3 regions of the Orrella marina genome follow, and region 3 is predicted to be linked to each of the others. Evidence: predicted binding sites of a transcription regulator. Region 3 holds the regulator's gene; each other region holds the start of a gene.
What was found. The regulator HrcA, encoded in region 3, represses chaperone genes, less so after heat shock. The targets are predictions, from matches to a motif close to TTAGCACTCNNNNNNNNNGAGTGCTAA.

Region 1 (6,684 bases), 960 kb from region 3:
TTGCGAGCGGACTGATGCGGTCTGCCGGGAGATCTCGCAACACCGGCACCTGCTGCATCAGACCCGTTGGTGACAGTTCTACGTCCAGCAATGGGTTTGTGTCGAGGAAAGCCCAGCGCTTCTCCAGTTCTTGCACAAGCGCATCGTAAACCTCACCGGAAATCAGAGAATTGTCCAGCATCTGGCGGTATCTGGCCCTCTCCAGCCCTCTGGCTGCACGCCCAAGATAGGTCTGTTCGAGCCACTCTGCATACTTCGGGTATTGCAAACGTAATGCATGAAGGCTCTGCTCGACGCGCGCCAGACGCTTGCGAAGCACGTCCTGCAGCTCTTGAGCAACCGTCTCTCCAACGAGGGATGTCAGTTGCGCATCACTGAACCCGATCAGCCGACGCGTGACCCACCGCATCACGATCAACATGACAAATCGCTGACTCAGCTTTCTGCCAAGCCATCGCGGCATTCCGATGCTGTAATGCAGACGCAAAACAAGACGGAAGTGCCACGGATAGTGCAGGGAGCGTTCCATCGCACTCATGTAACCCTGCTGGCCTTTTTCTTTGGCGCCGTCCTCCATTGCTTCGGCGAATCCGAGCAAGTGATCCGCCGTACCAGAGTCTATGCCTTGATCCCGAAGGCTGTTAAACAGCATTTCAAATTCCCTGCGGGCCAGGATCGTCAGACCTAGCTTGAGGCGATCGGTATCGGCCAGTTGTGTCGTCTGATCGCGTTGCACCTCTTGAATGCTTTGCTCGAACACCTGACTGATCTTCTGACGTGCCTGACGACTGATCTGCTCGTCAACCGCCATCTTCTCGGTTTCCTGTTGCAGGATCGCTGTTGCCACAACCACGGCCTGATCCCGTAGTGCCTGCTCGCCTTCGCTCAGCTTGTCCAGGCCTAACAACTTGATCAGGGGCCGCAAGGTCAGTCCGTTGACGAGCAGCGTCCCGAGTACAAACCCTGTGGCACCGATCGCGACAAACTCGCTGATTTCATCCGACAACAGCTGATGCTCTGTGACCGACAATGCAAGCGCCAGTGACAGTGCGCCTCGTAACCCGCCCCAGCAGATCACGATCTTGTACGCTTTGCTGACTTTGGTACCTACGGCTGCCGTGACAGCTGGCATCAGGCCGAACACGGTCACAATCCGTGCCAGCAGCGCTGCTAACATCATCGTCAGGACCACAAACACATTGTCCCAGGTCACATCTGCAAGCAGCCTCGGAATCATCATGGCAGCAAACAGGAAGATCAAGGAGCTCGCCCAGAACCCCAGCTGATGCCAGGACTCGGACATCGCATAGAACGTGCTGCTGGTCATCCGGGTCCGGCCAACCGTGGAGATCACCAGACCCGCCACAACGGTCGAGACCACACCGGACACGCCGAGATAATGCTCAGGCACGATATAGGCAATGTAGGCTGTGGCGACTGACAGCGAGATTTCTGCCGTGGGCCACCCCCGCAGCAGCGAGAAGGCGGAACACGCGATCCTTCCGATGACATACCCTGCTGCAGCCCCGCCAAGCAGAAGGGTCAGGAAGTTGGTCAGGAGATGCCCAAGATTCCAGTGGATCAGACCATCGCGCGAAACAATCACGAGCAGAACCGAGTACAGTGCAATGGCAGCGGCATCGTTGAGCAGGCTTTCCCCTTCCACGATGGTCGTCAGGCGTTTTGGCGCCCCCACCTCCTTGAAGATCCCCACCACGGCAGCCGGGTCAGTGGTCGCCACAATCGCCCCCATCAGAAGACAGGTCGCCAGATTCTGAGTCGAAATCAGACTAACGCCCCAGCCAACAAACAGCGTGCAGATAAACACCGCCACGACTGCAAGCAGCATGATTGGCGCAATGTCGTTGATCAAACGTCGCACGTTCATCGCCATGGCGGCTTCAAACAGAAGCACTGGCAGGAACACAACCAGGATCGTATCCGAAGGCACTTCAAAGGCTTGCAGGGTGTCGAGATAGTCACCCACCCATGTGGGTGCCCAGCCGTGGACGTGCACCATATAGCCCAGCAGGGCGCCTGCGGCCGAGAGGGCAAGTGTGAAGGGAATCTTGAGCGCGCTCGCCAGTGGTGTCAGAAAGCACACCAGCACCAGCAACCCGGCCAGCCCAAAAACGATCATGTTTGTTTCCATGGCCGTAATAGTAGCGGGATTGTGGTTAAAAAATGGGGCAAGCAATCCTGAGATGCTTGCCCCGTTTAATCCAGATCAAGTGAGCAGATCAGCCATCCTGCAGGGCCACGCGCAGTTTCTTGAAGGCGGCGGTTTCAATCTGCCGGATCCTCTCAGCCGACACGCCGAATTCTGCGGCCAGATCGTGCAAGGTCAGCGATTCATCGTTATTGAGCCAGCGAGCCTGAACGATCCGCTTTGAGCGGGGGTCCAGGTTCTCAAGCGCTGTTGCCAGCCCTTCGCTATACAGTGCATCCTGATGTCGCTGCTCCAGCATCTGCTCTGGTCCGCCCGTTTCGTCGGCCAGATACTGGACCGGCGCGAAATCCGCATCATCATCATCGCCAGTGGACATGTCAAATGACACCTCGCGACCACTCATGCGAACTTCCATCTCTCGTACATCTTCTGTACGGACATTCAGTTCCTGGGCGATCTCGTTGACACGCTCGGTGTCAAGCTGCCCACCATCTGGTCGCATCCTTCGCAGGTTGAAGAACAACTTGCGCTGTGCCTTGGTCGTGGCAACTTTGACCAGACGCCAGTTTCGGATGATGAACTCGTGAATCTCGGCCTTGATCCAGTGGACGGCAAACGACACCAGTCGCACGCCCCGCTGGGAATCAAAGCGCTTGACCGCTTTCATGAGTCCGATGTTGCCTTCCTGGATCAAATCTGCCTGAGGCAGACCATAGCCAAAGTACTGTCTCGCAATCGACACGACCAGGCGCAAGTGTGAGAGCACCAGCTTGCGAGCAGCTTCCAGATCTTCATGTTCCTGAAGTCGGGTCGCAAGCGTTGACTCTTCTTCTGCGCTCAGCATAGGAATACGATTGACGGCCGCGATATAGGCTTCAATGGAACCCAGGGCACCCGGGTTCGAAATCGCCATCGCCATCGTATTCGGACTGACTATCAGGGCATTCTGAGCAGACATTGGTTGACCGAGCTCCATGCTTAATGGTTGTGCGTTCAAATTCTCTCTTGCTTTGTTCAGGTTGGTATTGATCGACATCATGAGATGACTGGTGAGCAGCCTTTCAAGGCGTTTGAAACATTACCCTGCCTCTCGGGCTTGAACCACTGCAACTGCGCCAACTCGTCTTGTTCGATATTAGCACTCTACGATTGAGAGTGCTAATAAGATGGTTTTTGAAAGAAATAGTTCCGGATTTTATCGCTCTCCATGCATAGTCCAGTCATCTTTGGCCAAATGACCAAGGTTGGCGGATAATCAGAGGCCTCTGCTCCAGACACCGTTCTTCAGTCCGCTCAGTGATCTTTTCGCATACCTTTCTGCACGAATGGTCACGCGCGATCCAGGTAAGACGAGCCTGCGAAAGAGATCTAACATCCAGAGTCACTGTTGTCATTTGCGAGTCAAGTTTTCATGCGCCTGCCACGCCTGTATGCTCCCGATCTTTCACAACTGGTTGTAGCAAACTTTTCCGATTCCCTGCGCACGCTCTGGTGCAATGGCCCTGACACAGAACAGTTTGATCGACTCGCGCACTGGCTTGGCGAGGCGTCTCAGAAAGAAGGCGTCCGATTGCACGCCTGGACCATCACTCCATGTGCCATTCGACTGGTGGCGACTCCTGCGCATCAGGCATCACTCTCCCGGCTCATTCAGGGCCTTGGCAGAAGGCTGGGATCTACTCTGCGGTCTGGCCCGGTGTTTCAGGGCCGCTACCGCAGTGCCCTGCTAGAACCCGGGAGCTGGGTGATACCGGCGATCATCTGGGTTGAGAGTGCGCCTGCCGACAAAGGCTGGGCTCCCGGACCACTGGCCTGGCGATGGAGCTCTGCTGGTTCACACGCCGGATCTGAACGCGGGCTGATCTCGCAGCTAGGCTTTCATCATGATTACTGGAGCTGTGGAAACACACCGTTTGACCGGCAGGCCCGCCACCGGGCTGCCCTGACACGTGGACTAGAGCCCCTGGAACGAGCTCGAATAGATCAGGCGATTCGTGGGCAATGGGCACTTGGTTCGGATGCCTTTGTGGCGGGCCTCGGGACGTTGGTCAGTCGACGCGCCGTGCCAACCCGTCGTGGTCGCCCACGCAAAACAGAGAGTCACGCCCAAACCAGCGACAAGCACCAACAGGCGCAGGAGCAAAACTGAAGCGAACAAGAGAACCATCCCGGGGGGGGTCGCTCACACGTCCTGCGCCGTTATTTGATCCGTCCCTATTTGAAAAACAAATGAACTGATAGTCAATTAATTAGGGTCAGACCCTTTTTATTTCTCTTGCAAAGCACAAAAGAGGGGGTTATCGTCTCGAACCGCACGCATCAAGCGCAAGGTTTCGAAAGGAGTCGCACCATGACGACCTACCCTCTGAAGTTTCAACCCCGCCAGGCTGACGCTCCCGTCGCCCAGGGTCTGTACACCCCGCAGAACGAGCACGACGCCTGTGGCGTCGGGTTTGTCGCCCACATCAAGGGACAGCCCTCTCACGCCATCATTTCTCAGGGTCTCAAGATCCTGGAGAACCTGGACCACCGCGGCGCAGTCGGTGCTGACAAGCTGATGGGCGATGGCGCCGGCATCCTGATCCAGATTCCTGACGCGCTGTATCGCGACGAGATGGCCAGGCAGGGTGTCACCCTGCCCGCACCGGGCGAATACGGCGTGTGCATGGTCTTTCTCCCCAAGGAAATTGCATCCCGTCTGGCCTGTGAACAGGCACTCGAGCGCGCGGTGCGCACCGAAGGCCAGGTTGTACTGGGCTGGCGTGACGTGCCGGTCGACACTGACATGCCCATGTCACCCACGGTCAAGGCACGCGAGCCAGTGATCAGACAGCTCTTTATCGGGCGAGGTGAAGACGTGATGGTGCCCGATGCACTTGAGCGCAAGCTTTACGTGATCCGTAAAACCGCCAGCCACGCCATCAACGCCATGAAGCTTGCCCACGGCAAGGAGTACTTCGTACCGTCGATATCTGTGCGTACAGTCGTCTACAAGGGCTTGCTGCTGGCCGACCAGGTTGGGACCTACTACAAAGACCTTTCAGATCCTCGTGCGGTTTCTGCACTGGCTCTCGTACACCAGCGATTCTCGACCAATACTTTCCCGGCCTGGCCGCTGGCGCACCCATACCGGATGATTGCCCACAACGGTGAAATCAACACGGTCAAAGGTAACTTCAACTGGCTGCGAGCCCGTGAAGGCACCATGGAATCGGCCGTTCTCGGCCAGGACCTCTCCAAGCTGTATCCGATCGTTTACGAAGGACAGTCCGACACCGCCACCTTCGACAACTGTCTCGAGTTGCTGGCGATGTCCGGCTACTCGCTCGCACACGCCATGATGATGATGATCCCGGAAGCCTGGGAACAGCATGAACATATGGATTCTGCCCGCAGGGCCTTCTATGAGTATCACGCCGCGATGATGGAGCCGTGGGATGGCCCGGCTGCTGTGGCCTTTACTGATGGCAAACAGATCGGTGCCACACTGGACCGTAATGGTCTGCGCCCGGCTCGCTATCTGATCACGGATGACGATCTTGTCATCATGGCGTCCGAAGCGGGAGTACTGCCGATCGCCGAAAGCCGTATCGTCAAAAAGTGGCGTTTGCAGCCCGGCAAGATGTTCCTGATCGATCTGGAACAGGGCCGCATCATCGACGATGAGGAGATCAAGGCTCAGTTGTCGAACAGCCGCCCATACCGCCAATGGATCGACCGTCTGCGCATCAAGCTCGAATCTCTGCCTCAGCCAGAGTCAGCCGCAAAGGCCCAGGTACGTTCTCACGTGCCAATGCTGGATCGTCAACAGGCATTCGGCTGGACTCAGGAAGACTACAAGTTCATCCTGGAGCCCATGGCCAGCAATGGCGAGGAAGCGACCGGCTCAATGGGTAACGATGCCCCTCTGGCCGTGCTATCAGACCGATCCAAGCCTTTCTATAACTACTTCCGCCAGATGTTTGCGCAGGTGACCAATCCGCCGATCGATCCGATCCGTGAACAGCTGGTCATGTCGCTAGTCTCGTTCATTGGCCCCAAACCGAACCTGCTCGACATCAACAATGTCAATCCGCCGCTGCGTCTGGAGATTGCACAGCCTGTGCTGGACGAAGATGCGATGGCGCAAATCCGTGACGTGGAAGCGTATACGGGCAACAAGTTCCGCAGCTTCGAGCTCGACATCACCTATCCGGCCAAGTGGGGCCCCGAGGGAATCGAAGCGCGCCTGGCCGCGCTGTGCGCCAGCGCAGCCGACGCAGTCGAAAGTGGCTTCAACATTCTGATTCTGTCCGATCGCAAGGTCGACGCCGATCGTGTTGCCATCCCGGCACTGCTCGCTGTCTCGGCCATCCATCAGCATCTGATCAAACAGGGCAGCCGCACCAAGACCGGACTGGTCGTCGAAACCGGCTCGGCGCGCGAAGTACACCACTATGCGCTGCTAGGCGGCTTTGGAGCTGAGGCTGTCCACCCGTTTCTGGCACTGGAATCCATCCGTGCGTACGCCGAAG
Region 2 (6,684 bases), 200 kb from region 3:
GCTAATCACTCGCAGGCCAATGACCGCACCGTGCGTGTGGGTTGGTGATAGGTAGTCAACTGGATGTTTGTTCCGTTTCTGATCGCTGCTATCGTACTTGCGGTCACACCTGGGCCGGGTGTGACCTATGTAATTGCGCGTACGATTGCTGGCGGACGCACTGAGGGACTGGCATCATGTGCAGGGACAGCAGTTGGTGGCATGGTACATGTTCTTGCCGCGGCGGCGGGCTTATCGATCGTGCTGGCTAAATCTGCTGTCGTTTTCGGAGTGCTGAAGTACCTAGGTGCACTCTACTTGCTTTATCTGGGAGTCCGAATACTGCTCAAGAGGAATGAGACATTCAGCATTCGCTCTCAGGCGTCTCATGGTGCCAGGAAAGCGTTCCTTGAGGGAGTTCTCGTCGAAGGATTGAACGTCAAGACTGCACTGTTCTTTGTTGCTTTCCTGCCCCAGTTCGTTTCTATGCAAGCGCCTCTTGCCCCTCAGCTTTTTGTTCTGGGTAGCATCTGTGTGCTGCTTAACACAATGGTTGATCTGATAGCGGTCTTCGGTGCAGACCGGATGTTGAGAAAGAGCGCTGTTCGTGCCACCCGGGCCAGGCTGCTGAATCGGCTTTCCGGCTTCACCATGATCGGGCTGGGAGCATATCTCGCGCTGGCTGAACGCGACAGTTGACCTGGTTTGCTATCCGTGGGCATTTGTGCCACATGTTTCGCTAGTGGTTTGCTCTATTACTTTTTGTCTTGATAGGCGTGATTCAGTGCAGTGATCCAGTGTTGCTTGTCTGAATCAGATGCAAATGATGCAAGCAGGCTGTTTCTAGCGAGCTGATAGGCGTGCTCCATACCAAGATTCAGAGCCCGAAAAGTCTGTACGTAGTTGTCCAGCAAATAGCCGCCAAAGTACGCAGGATCATCAGAATTAATCGTTACACAAAGACCGGCATCCAGCATCTGTGCAAGTGGGTGATCCGCTAGATCACGAAACACACAAAGCTTTACATTGGACAACGGGCACACGGTCAAGGGGATTTTCGTCTGCGAGAGTCGCAGCATCAGTGCAGGGGAGTGGATGGATTGAACGCCGTGATCAATGCGCTCAACCTTCAGAACGTCAAGCGCTGATTCAATGTAATCGGCAGGTCCTTCTTCGCCAGCGTGTGCAACAAGACGTAGTCCGAGTTCGCGACATCTTGCGTAAACGCGAGCAAACTTTTCCGGGGGGTTCCCCTTCTCACTGGAGTCCAGTCCGATGCCGATAAAGTCGTTCCGGAAAGCCAGAGCATCATCGAGTGTCGACATGGCATCCTCCTCAGAAAGGTGACGCAGGAAACACAGAATCAAGTCGGCACTGATGCCTAGCTTGGTACGCGCGCGTCGACACGCTTCGCGCAGACCTGCGAAGCATGCCTTTAACGGAACACCTCTGGATGTGTGCGTTTGTGGGTCAAAGAAAAGCTCAGTGCGAACAACACCATCGGCTTTGGCGCGTAAAAAGTATGCCCATGCCATATCCTCAAAATCCTGGGCCGTTCTCAGAACGCTGGCTCCCGCATAGTAGATGTCCAGAAAACTTTGCAAGTCTTTGAATGCATAGCCTGCTTTCAGTGTCTGCACGTCGGGGTAGACGAGCCTCATACCGTTGCGTTCAGCCAATGCAAAAATGAGCTCAGGCTCGAGTGAGCCTTCTATATGAATGTGAAGTTCGGCTTTGGGCATTTCCCGCAGAAAGGACATCAGTCGGGACTGCTGCTCAATTTCTTCTGTAGTCTTGATCATTCTTTTGGCTTGGCGAACGTGAGGGGACGTAAGTCTATGACTCGCGTGGCGACGAGGTGGACAGAAACTGAATGATGAAGTTCCAGTCAGGATGCAGCTCGCACCCCTCTTCTATAAGTTGCTTGCTGGTTGCCAGTTCGAAGTCTTCGAACTCAAACCCGGGGCCGACAACACAGCTGACCAGCGTGAATCCTGAAGGATCGACCGGTCTGGCTGCAAACCACGTGCCCGCCGGCACGGTTAGTTCGAAGGAGCCACTTTGCGGTCCGATCGACTGAATCTTGAGTGTATCGGTTGGCTTCACGGAGGGCGAGGGGAGTGTCATCAGCTCAAGGTCGCAGCCTGCGTGAAAGAACCAGCTTTCGTCCGAGCTGACTCGGTGCCACGCCGAGTACTGGGAACCAACTAGCAGGAAATAAATGCTGGTGAATGCTGCCCGCTCGCCATGGTGTGCTTGGGATTTCACGCGCAGCGGAGCACGATAATTCTCGCGGTAGTAACCGCCCTCAGGATGAGCCAGTAAATCAAACTTCTCGATCAGCTTTTGTGCTTCTGGATTCATGTGTTCGCCCGGGTCATGTCGGTTCAGGATATACCTGTGCGCAGAATATCGTGCCCAGGCTTTCATGTCGAGACTCACACCTTGTGAGTTGATGTCTGATGTGACACTTCTCACACATGAAGGCGCAGACCTCCCATCTGATTGGCGATTGCGAGCACGCCAGGTATCCAGCTTGCACCGCCTCCATGGGCTGAGATCGACAGTCTCAGCCTTGAGTTTCAACAAACCCTGGCGCCGGATATTTTTGGCGGCATCAATGTCACGGTCGTGTAGCACCACGTTATCGCCCCGCCGCTTGAGCTTACAGTCGTTCTTGGTTAGCAAAAAACACCCGATTAACCCCAAGTGCGCCGTTGGCATCCGCGTCTTAAACCCGGTCCCACAGGCTTTGCAGAGCAAAGTGTGACGGTATCAGGTGCTGCCGATTTCTGTCAGCTTCTTCAGAAACAGGGCTCTCCCATGGTGAATCCGCTCCATCCAGTCTCGGCCAGCATTCTCGTCGGTATCATCAGTGATGTACTTGAAAGAACGCCACGCAACACCACGCCGATGGCAGACGAGCGCCAGTGCAAACAATTCCATGTCCACGATGTCGACTTGTTGATCAAGGAGCCATGAGTCGGTGGATCTCATGAAGCTGTCACCTGTTCCGCAGCGTACCCCCTCGAAGCCGGATGCAATGGTCGTGGGGGTCTCGTCAAAGGGAGTTGTCCCTCTAGGGGAGAGTGGCTCGGCGTCCATGTCTCGCTGGATCACTTCGGCGACCTCGACCAGTCCTGATGCGTGTGCCGAAAGGCGGCCAGCAGTACCGAAGTTGATAACCATTGCCGGGCTGTGCTTTGAGATTGCATCCATCAGCGTGACGGCAGCATTGAGCTTTCCGATCCCGGTGAAAACGACCGGGTGCTCATAGGGTATCGGGGCGTGGTCGAGTTCCTGCGGTAATGCTGTCACGATTAGTAGTCGTTCCATGTGTGTCACTTGTCTTGTTGATGGTCAAGGGCGGCGGGTGGGACTCAACACTCTCTGATTCTTGCGTTAGGGCTTATTACTGTTTCTCGGTGTTCAATTTTGTGAACAGACCTGGCGGGCAAACTTGGCTTGTACTCGTCATCGTAAAACATTGGGCGTCAGACCGGGGGATATGAGAGGGTGAATTGCTCAACACCATGTTGCGTAACGAAACGCAAGCGCACTTTGGCTCTGCGCTTGAAGGGCAAGCATAAGGTTCTTTGCATGAGCAGGCTGTGCTGGCTCGTCTCGCGCTGGACTGGGTGGCTTGTGGAGGCTTGCGCCTTGAACTCATTCCCGTGTCTTGCTGTGGGGGGGGTGAGTGCCGAGTAGGTAATGGGAGATTGCTGAATGAATCGTCCGATGCCAAGCGATTGTGACATGCTACGGAAACAGTAAGTTACGCTTCTCTGCGCAATTTCATGATGCCGATCGGATTTCAAGCTGCGATGAACGTGGGGTCAGATCTCACAATATAGGGTTAACCCTGATGATTTTTTTTTGCCCTTCATAAAAAACAGGCCTTGAAACCCGAGTATTCGCCCATATAATTAGCACTCGAAGCAGGTGAGTGCTAACAATCGCATTCCCTGAATGGTTTTTTCTATAACTTTCAATGTAACGGGAGTATTTCATGGCCCTGCGTCCTCTGCACGATCGTGTGATCGTCAAACGTCTGGACAACGAGCGTAAAACCGCCTCGGGTATCGTCATTCCTGAAAGCGCCGCTGAAAAGCCTGATCAAGGCGAAGTCATCGCTGTCGGTCCTGGCAAGCGCGGCGACGACGGCAACCCACAGGCTTTGGACGTCAAAGTTGGCGACAAAGTCCTGTTCGGAAAATATGCCGGTCAGTCAGTGAAAGTCGACGGTGAAGAAGTGCTCGTCATCCGCGAAGAAGAAATCCTGGCAGTGATCAGCTGATTTTCATCTGATCTGTCTGTAGAAATCTGATTTGAACTGAATACAAGAGGTATATCTCATGGCTGCAAAGCAAGTCTATTTTGGTGACGACGCACGCTCGCGTATCGTTCGCGGTGTCAACGTACTCGCCAATGCAGTGAAGGCCACCCTCGGCCCCAAAGGTCGTAACGTGGTGCTCGAGCGTTCTTTTGGTGCTCCTACTGTCACCAAGGATGGTGTATCGGTTGCCAAAGAAATCGAACTGAAGGACAAGTTCGAGAACATTGGTGCCCAGCTCGTCAAGGAAGTCGCTTCCAAGACATCCGACACGGCCGGTGACGGTACCACCACTGCAACCGTACTGGCTCAGTCCATCGTTGTAGAAGGTCTGAAGTACGTTGCCGCTGGCATCAATCCGATGGATCTCAAGCGTGGTATCGACAAAGCGGTTGCTGCAGCTGTTGGCGAACTGGCCAAGCTGTCCAAGCCTTGCACCACCACCAAGGAGATCGCTCAGGTTGGGTCTATCTCTGCCAACAGCGATCACTCGATCGGCAAGATCATCGCTGACGCGATGGACAAAGTCGGTAAAGAGGGCGTCATCACGGTCGAGGACGGCAAGTCGCTCGACAACGAACTTGATGTTGTTGAAGGTATGCAGTTTGACCGCGGCTACCTTTCCCCATACTTCATCAACAATGCAGAGAAGCAGGTTTCCGCTCTGGAAGATCCCTATGTTCTTATCTTTGACAAGAAGATCAGTAACATCCGTGATCTGCTGCCTATCCTTGAGCAGGTTGCCAAGTCCAGCCGTCCGCTGCTGATTATTGCGGAAGATGTTGAAGGCGAAGCCCTTGCAACGCTGGTTGTGAACAACATCCGTGGCATTCTGAAGACAACGGCTGTCAAAGCACCTGGTTTCGGCGATCGTCGCAAGGCCATGCTCGAAGACATCGCTATCCTGACTGGCGGTACCGTGATTTCCGAGGAAACCGGTCTGTCGCTTGAGAAAGCAACGCTCGAAGAGCTTGGTCAGGCCAAGCGCATTGAAGTCGGTAAAGAAAACACCACCATCATTGACGGTGCTGGTGACGCCAAGTCGATTGAAGCTCGTGTCAAACAGATTCGTGCTCAGATCGAGGAAGCAAGCTCCGACTACGACCGCGAGAAGCTGCAGGAGCGCGTTGCCAAGCTGGCAGGTGGTGTTGCTGTCATTCGCGTTGGTGCTGCAACTGAAGTCGAAATGAAAGAGAAGAAAGCTCGCGTTGAAGATGCCCTGCACGCAACTCGTGCTGCCGTGGAAGAAGGGATTGTTCCTGGCGGCGGCGTTGCACTGATCCGTGCTCGCTCAGCTGTTGAGAAAGTCAAGGGCGATAATGCTGATCAGGAAGCAGGTGTCCGTCTGGTTCTGCGTGCAGTTGAAGAGCCTCTGCGTACGATCGTATCGAACGCTGGTGATGAGCCGAGCGTTGTTGTGAACGCAGTTGCTGCCGGTAGCGGTAATTTTGGTTACAACGCAGCAACCGGTGAGTACGGTGATCTGGTTGATCAGGGCGTTCTTGATCCAACCAAAGTGACTCGTACCGCGCTGCAGAACGCTGCATCGGTTGCGAGCCTGTTGCTGACAACTGAAGTTGCAGTTTGCGAGATCGCTGAAGACAAGCCTGCCGCAATGCCTGGTGGCGATATGGGCGGTATGGGTGGTATGGGTGGTATGGGCGGTATGGGCTTCTAAGCTTTACCTCACATTTCTACCACTAAACAACCTCCGGCTGGCAACAGTCGGAGGTTGTTTTTTTTAATACACTTTTGCGCACGACAACTGACTTGGATGGAGCGTTTCTGTGGATGCTGATTGGACCTGGTTCTGGGTGCCTGCGACGATATTTGCTGCAGCGGCACAAGCGGGCAGGAATGCGATCCAGAAGAGTCTGACAGCGGAGCTTGGTACGCTGGGTGCGACTCAGGTTAGATTTCTTTTTGGGTTTCCATTTGCATGTCTGTTTTTTTTGGTGGCCTGGTCGTTCACTGATTTGAGTGCACCAAGTGTCAGTTGGACATTTGTACTCTTTACCGCTCTAGGTGCCCTGGCACAGATTGCTGCGACGGCTCTCATGCTTGCTGCCATGAAGTCCAGGGATTTTGTAGTTGTGACCGTCTGGACAAAAACCGAGCCTGTTCAGGTGGCCCTGTTCGGCGTGGTTGTTTTAAGCGATCCACTTGGTTTGGGAACAGCTATGTCGATCTTGCTTGCCACTCTCGGAGTCATCTGGATGGGCTACAAGCCGATGTCTCGATCCGCTGGCCAGCCTGTTGATATCAAGCCTGTCGCTTTTGGCTTGCTTGCTGCTGCCGCGTTTGCCGTTGCAGCGGTGGGTTTTCGGGGGGCCATTCTTTCATTACCAGAGGGTAATTTCTTCTTCAGAGCT
Region 3 (6,684 bases):
CAGGCGCCATTTTCTTGTCCAGAGCTTCCACCCAGGCGTCACCGTTGTCTGCTTCGATGATTTTGTAAGGCATGAGGTCGATGTCTTTCTGGACAGCCTTCTCGTTGAACCGGCGTCCAATCAGGCGCTTGACTGCGTACAGCGTGTTCGTTGGATTGGTAACGGCCTGACGCTTGGCCGGAGCGCCAACCAGCGTTTCACCCTCTTCCAGATAGGCGACAATCGATGGTGTGGTACGGGCACCTTCTGCGTTTTCGATGATCTTGACTTGTCCGCCGTCAACAATTGCAACGCAACTGTTGGTTGTGCCAAGGTCGATACCGATGATTTTGCTCATTTTATGGATTCCTTAACTCGTAAATTGGGTGCGATTCAAACTCGATGACAGATAGATGGGGGCGTCGCTGGAAAATTCAAGACAGTTTGAAGCTGATCAGCTAAAAGCAGTCCTGGCAGAGTCCGGTTCCCGACGCGCTCGGACCGTCAACTCGCCACGGTCACGAGTGCCGGGCGCAGTACGCGATCCGTGATCAGATAGCCCTTTTGCAGAACTGTCACGATTGTGTTCGAGGGCTGTTCGGCAGGAACAGTCGCAATAGCCTGATGATGGTGCGGATCAAACTTGTCGCCGACTGCTGGCATAATTTCTTTCAAATGGTTACGCTCGAATGCCGAGTTCAACTGCTTGAGGGTGGTCTCAACACCTTCGCGCATGGCCTCAAGGGTCTGCTGCTCGACCGCCAGTGCGGCTTCCAGGCTGTCACGCACAGGAACAAGACTCTCTGCAAACGATTCGATTGCAAACTTCCGCGCCTTTGTAACTTCCTCCTGAGAACGTCTGCGGATGTTTTCGGATTCCGCGTGAGCACGCAACATCATGTCGTGCTTGTCCGAGAGCTCAGCCTTCAGGCGCTCGATCTCCTGAACGGGATCCTGATTCACATCAGCCTGCTGCTCCGGGTTCGGTTCGCACTGACTAGCTTGGGCTTGATCATTCTGGCCTGGAACATCCGCCTGATCAGACGGTCGATTGGCATCTGGATGCGAAGTCATGCAACTATCTCCAAAAAAATACGGTCGATTTCGGGAATATGGGGACGTCAGCCCCGTTTTCAAGAGCTGCACCACACGCCCATGGAAATACTTGCGCTGCCCTGATGCAATCAGTCGCCGTGCGCCCGGGTCGGCCAGCCCTGCAAGTGATCAAGAACCAGACTGGTCAGACCCTCTACCCATTGCTGGTCATCATTCAGACAGGGAATGTACCGAAACTGCTGCCCACCTGCATTCATGAACGCATCCCGACACTCAATGCTGATTTCTTCCAGCGTTTCCAGACAGTCCGCCAGAAAGCCCGGACAGACGACATCGACGTGCCTGACACCAGACTCTGCCAGTTTGATCAGCGTCGGTTCCGTATAAGGCTGCAGCCACTCTGCAGGCCCGAACCGGCTCTGAAACGTGACAAGATACTGATCATCGGTCAGATCCAGTCGTTTCGCAAGCGCCCTTGCTGTGCCGTAGCTGTCCTTGCAATAGGGATCCCCTAGATCAGCACAACGCCTGGGCAACCCATGAAAGCTCATGACCAGCTTTTCTGGTCGCGAACCCTCCGACCACGCATGCTCGATTTTTGAGGCAACAGCATCGATGTAAGGTTCGAAGTCATGAAAGCGCTTGATAAAGCGCATTTCAGGCTGGTTACGCATTCGACTGGCGATGCGACAGACCTCGTCGACTACCGTAGCCGTGGTGCTGGCTGCGTACTGGGGATACAGAGATAAGGTCAAAATCCGTTCACAGCCCTTGTCACGGAGCTTCTGCAGCGCAGACTCCAGGCTCGGGTTGCCATAGCGCATGCCAATTTCCACTTCCACTTCATGGCCACGCGCACGAAGCGTTTTCTCGAGGCCAAACGCCTGTCGCTGGCTATAGACGAGTAAAGGCGAGCCTCCTTCCATCCAGATACCGGCATAGCGCTCAACCAGCTTGCGCGGACGACTTAGAAGGATTGGCCCGTTCAAAATCGGCCACCACACGAGCCTCGGGATTTCAATCACTCGCGGATCGGAGAGAAACTGCCGCAGATAGCGGCGTATCGCAGGCGCAGTAGGTTCATCGGGTGTACCCAGATTGACCACCAGCACACCCACCTTGGGAACTGACATGTCTGCAGGCCACATCACCAATTTGCTCGGTGCAGGCTCTTTCCAGTCCCGACCGCGGCTGGGATTCACATCTGCTTGTTCGGACAAAGAAACACCTCATGCTACTGATTGACGGGCCGAAACCGGCCGATGAGTCCGGTCACATACTGCCTTGATACGAAGCAAGATCAACGTTCGGATGCATATTGACTCAACGCATTGGACAGCAGTCTGGATGTGATATCAACGATCGGAATGACACGTTCGTATGCCATGCGCGTCGGACCAATCACACCGAGTGTGCCGACCACCTTACCGTTGACACCGTATGGCGCAGCCACAACGGTCAGATCTTCCATCGGCATGAGACGAGACTCCCCACCGATGTAAATTTGAACGCCCTGAGCACGACTGCTAGCGTCGAGCAGTTGTAACAACTCGGTCTTCTGCTCGAACAGCGAGAACGTACGCCTCAATCGCTCAAGATCGGAGGACAAGTCCGAAATATCGAGCAACCGCATCTCACCAGAAATTACAACCGAGTCAGCCTGGTCAGGCTCCTCGGATCCGGCATCGACCGCAGCCTGCATCAGTCTCGACAGGTCCTCGCGAAGACGCTGCAACTCGACTGCCAGGGACTGTCGCACTTGCGCAAACCCCATACCGCTGAAATGCTGGTTGAAGAAGTTGCTGGCCTCCACCAGTTCGGCATGAGAATAATCCCTTGTCAAGGACAGGATCCTGTTCTGAACATCCCCTTCCGGCGTCACGATGATCAACAGGATCCTGCGTTCCGACAGTCGAATGAACTCGATATGCTTGAACACCTGGGAACGACGTGGCGCCAGCACAACACCTGCGAACTGGGTCAGATTCGAAAGCAGTGAGGCAGCTGCATTGACCGCTTTGGTGGGATCTGCAGATGGCAGCATGTCGCGCAGGTTGTCAACATGCAACAACTCGAACGGCTGTGACGCCAGCATGCTGTCCACAAAAAGCCTGTACCCTTTTGGCGTGGGAACCCGTCCAGCGGAAGTATGCGGACTCTGTATGAGACCAGCCTCTTCGAGGTCTGCCATCACGTTGCGGATCGTCGCAGGGGACAGATCAAAGACTTTTGAGAGCGCACGAGACCCCACCGGCTGACCGTCGGTGATGTATTTCTCGATTAGAGCTTTCAGTAAAGCGTGGGCGCGATCATCCATGTTGCTGTAGATTGTACCGTCCAACCCTATAATCTTCCGAATAAATGACCGTCTGATCAAGGGCCGCATGCAATTTTCGACCATCGCGCTTGTGGGGCGCTATCAAGACTCTCAACTCGCGGATCACCTGCGCAGCCTCGCGCGCATGGTTAATGCAGCTGGCAGAGAGGTGCTGATCGAGGCAGAAACAGCAAAAAATACCGGGCTGACAGAGTTTCCGGTTGCATCCTTCGAGGAGATTGGCCGTCGCGCTCAGCTTGCCATCGTGATGGGAGGCGACGGAACCATGCTCGGCGCGGCACGCAGCCTTGCACCAGCTGGCGTTCCAGTCGCAGGAATCAACCATGGAAGACTTGGGTTCATCACCGACATTCCTCTTCAAGACACGCATTCTGCACTGGAAGACCTTCTGCAAGGCAACTTCGAGATCGAGTCTCGCATCCTGCTCGAAGGCGAGGTCATGCGCGACGGAAAATGCCTTTACAGCGCCACAGCACTCAATGACGTTGTTCTGAATCGGGCAGGCCGCGGCGGAATGATCGAGGTACGCGCCGACATCAACGGGCAGTTCATGTTCACCGTTCGCGCAGACGGCCTCATTGCCGCGACGCCCACAGGCTCAACGGCATACGCCCTGTCCGCCCTCGGACCCATCCTGCACCCGACCATACGGGCGATCCTGCTGGTTCCGGTCGCCCCTCAGACTCTGTCAAACCGCCCGATTGTTCTGCCCGACTCCAGCCAGCTGAATCTGACCGTTCTGTCGATGAGCAGAATCGAAGCGGGCGCCAGCGTTCACTTTGACATGCAGACCTGGTCCGACGTCCAGCCCGGTGACCAGGTCAACGTCCGCAGGGCACAGAATACCGTCAACTTCCTGCATCCTCGCGGTTACAGTTTTTTTTCGACACTCAGAAAGAAGCTAGACTGGAACCGCCTGCCTGCTACGGGTCACAACGGAGAGTAATCGTGCTTCGGGAGCTTTCAATTCAGGACTTTGTCATTGTCAGGGAGCTGAATCTGGATTTCAGTGCGGGACTGACTGTTCTGACTGGTGAAACGGGTGCAGGAAAGTCAATTCTGGTCGACGCTCTCGGACTGGTACTTGGAGGCAGGGTCAACACCTCGGTCGTTCGACCGCAAGCCAGGCGTGCACAAATTACCGCCGTATTTGAACCCACCTCCGCCGCACAAGCGTGGCTTGCCGAGTACGACCTGGACCAAGAAGACGAGCTCGTTCTGCGGCGAGTGATTGATGCGCAAGGCAAGGGGCGCGCCTACATTAACGGCGCACCTACAACAGTCACTCAGCTCAAGGAACTGGGTGAACGACTGGTTGACATTCACGGCCAGCATGCTCACCAGAGCCTGCTCAAACCCGAAAGTCAGCGCGATCTGCTTGACGAGTTTGCAGGGTTGTCCGGAGAACGACGTGAGATTGCCCAGATCTGGCAAGACTGGCAACAGACAAACGAGCAACTCGAGCGCGCCCAGCAAGACCAGCGGGTTGTTCTGACCAGACAGGAAGAACTCGAATGGCAACTCGACCAGCTTGACAAGCTGGCTGCACAAGAAGGCGAATGGGTCACTATCAGCGAGGAGCACGCGCGCCTGTCGAATGGCCAGGCACTGCTTGAAGGGGCTCAGACCGCCTTGCAAACACTGGACGACGACGAAAGCGGTGCCCAGCGCATCATTGATCTGGCCTTGCATGCCATCAACCCGCTGGTGGCACATGACTCGCGACTGCAGGATGTTGCGCAAGCGCTCGAATCCGCCAGCATTTCTGTTCGTGAAGCCAAGTCGGATCTGAACCGCTACCTCGATCACGTTGACCTGGACCCAGACCGGCTGAGTCAGGTTGAAGACCGGATGCGTGCGCTATTTGACGCAGCCAGAAAGCATCACTGCGAGCCAGCCGACCTCCCTGCTGTTCGCATTCGCTGCCAGCAAGCACTTGAAGAACTCGTGCAAGGGCAGGACCTCGAGGCAATCCGCGCCAGACAGGCTGAACTCGAAGCAGCGTACAAAAAGGTCGCTTCCAGACTGCATACCGCGCGCACCAAGGCAGCCAGAAAACTTGGCGAATCGGTCACCGCAATGATTCGCCTTCTGGGCATGCCCGATGGGCGATTCGCGATTCAAGTAGAACAGGCACAACCCGGGCCTGGTGGCTCTGACAGGATCACACTAACAGTGGCCGGCCATGACGGAGCAGCCCTGGCACCGTTATCAAAGGTGGCATCGGGTGGTGAGCTCTCCCGTATCAGCCTGGCACTATCCGTACTTGCAAGCGAAGCCACCCGTGTACCCACCTTGATCTTCGATGAAATCGACACAGGCGTGAGCGGTGCAGTCGCAGAAAAAATTGGTGAGCTGCTACGTCAACTTGGCCAGACATTTCAGGTCCTATGCGTCACGCACCTGGCACAGGTCGCATCTTGCGCACACCATCATTGCGTAGTCACAAAAGAAAAGGATGCACAAGGGGTCTATTCGAACGTTCAGTCGCTTTCTGAGGCATCTGACCGTGTTGAAGCCATTGCCAAGTTACTCGGCGGGGTGAAGTTGACGCAAACCACACGTCAGCATGCAAGGGAAATGCTGGAACGCGTCGGGACAGTCTGAAATCAGCGAATCAAAGATTGGTGATTTGAGGTCCTTTCCCTCCCCTCATATCACCAAGCCCTCCACACTTACCTTCTACTTGCCAGCCTTAATGCAGTTCGGGCACTTGCCATAAAGAACCAGTGCGTGGCTTTCCAGATCAAAACCATGTGTATCAGCTATTTTGTGCTGTAAAGATTCGATCTGCTCGTCAGAAAACTCCTCAACCAGCCCACAATGTGTGCAGATCAAGTGATCGTGATGATCTCCATCATTAAGTTCAAAGATGGCCTTGATGCCGTCAAACTGGCTACGACTCAGAATACCCGCCTGCTCAAATTGCGTCAGCACCCGGTATACCGTTGCCAACCCGATCTCGACATTCTCGGCAAGCAGCAGCCGATATACGTCTTCTGCGCTCAGATGCCTTTGTTCGGAGCGTCTGAATACGTCCAGAATTTTCAGTCGAGGAAATGTCGCCTTCAAACCAACGGTCTTGAGGTCGCTCTGATCGTTGTCATTCTCCACGTGATCTCCTTGTGAATTTAGTCAAGCGGCCTTTTGCCCTATGATAGCGTCTTTAGACAATGCATAAACAGAAGAGGTTGCCCGTGCAGTCTTCCCCGCACAACGCCATGCTTCGCTACGCAGTCGGTTTCGTCCTGACTGCAACCGTACTCGTCTCCGGGTGCTCCTCAAACCGCTGGGGATTCCCCTATCGGGTG

Region 1: rpoH (RNA polymerase sigma factor RpoH) is a predicted target of HrcA. The motif match lies at 3,306-3,332, and genes of this name have one in related genera.
Region 2: DBV39_RS11990 (co-chaperone GroES) is a predicted target of HrcA. The motif match lies at 3,906-3,932, and genes of this name have one in related genera.

What each region holds. Positions count from the first base shown of each region.
Region 1 is NZ_CP028901.1:3,406,097-3,412,780, reverse strand. It holds gene DBV39_RS15540 (cation:proton antiporter) at 1-2,140, opposite strand, end outside; gene rpoH (RNA polymerase sigma factor RpoH) at 2,241-3,128, opposite strand; gene DBV39_RS15530 (hypothetical protein) at 3,582-4,319, shown strand; gene DBV39_RS15525 (glutamate synthase-related protein) at 4,521-6,684, shown strand, end outside.
Region 2 is NZ_CP028901.1:2,647,205-2,653,888, reverse strand. It holds gene DBV39_RS12015 (tautomerase family protein) at 1-5, shown strand, start outside; gene DBV39_RS12010 (LysE family translocator) at 64-678, shown strand; gene DBV39_RS12005 (adenosine deaminase) at 735-1,781, opposite strand; gene DBV39_RS12000 (cupin domain-containing protein) at 1,816-2,409, opposite strand; gene DBV39_RS11995 (phosphorylase family protein) at 2,755-3,315, opposite strand; gene DBV39_RS11990 (co-chaperone GroES) at 3,989-4,276, shown strand; gene groL (chaperonin GroEL) at 4,335-5,990, shown strand; gene DBV39_RS11980 (EamA family transporter) at 6,100-6,684, shown strand, end outside.
Region 3 is NZ_CP028901.1:2,446,284-2,452,967, forward strand. It holds gene dnaK (molecular chaperone DnaK) at 1-337, opposite strand, end outside; gene grpE (nucleotide exchange factor GrpE) at 484-1,053, opposite strand; gene hemH (ferrochelatase) at 1,164-2,183, opposite strand; gene hrcA (heat-inducible transcriptional repressor HrcA) at 2,336-3,352, opposite strand; gene DBV39_RS11135 (NAD kinase) at 3,420-4,319, shown strand; gene recN (DNA repair protein RecN) at 4,322-5,980, shown strand; gene fur (ferric iron uptake transcriptional regulator) at 6,056-6,487, opposite strand; gene DBV39_RS11150 (outer membrane protein assembly factor BamE) at 6,571-6,684, shown strand, end outside.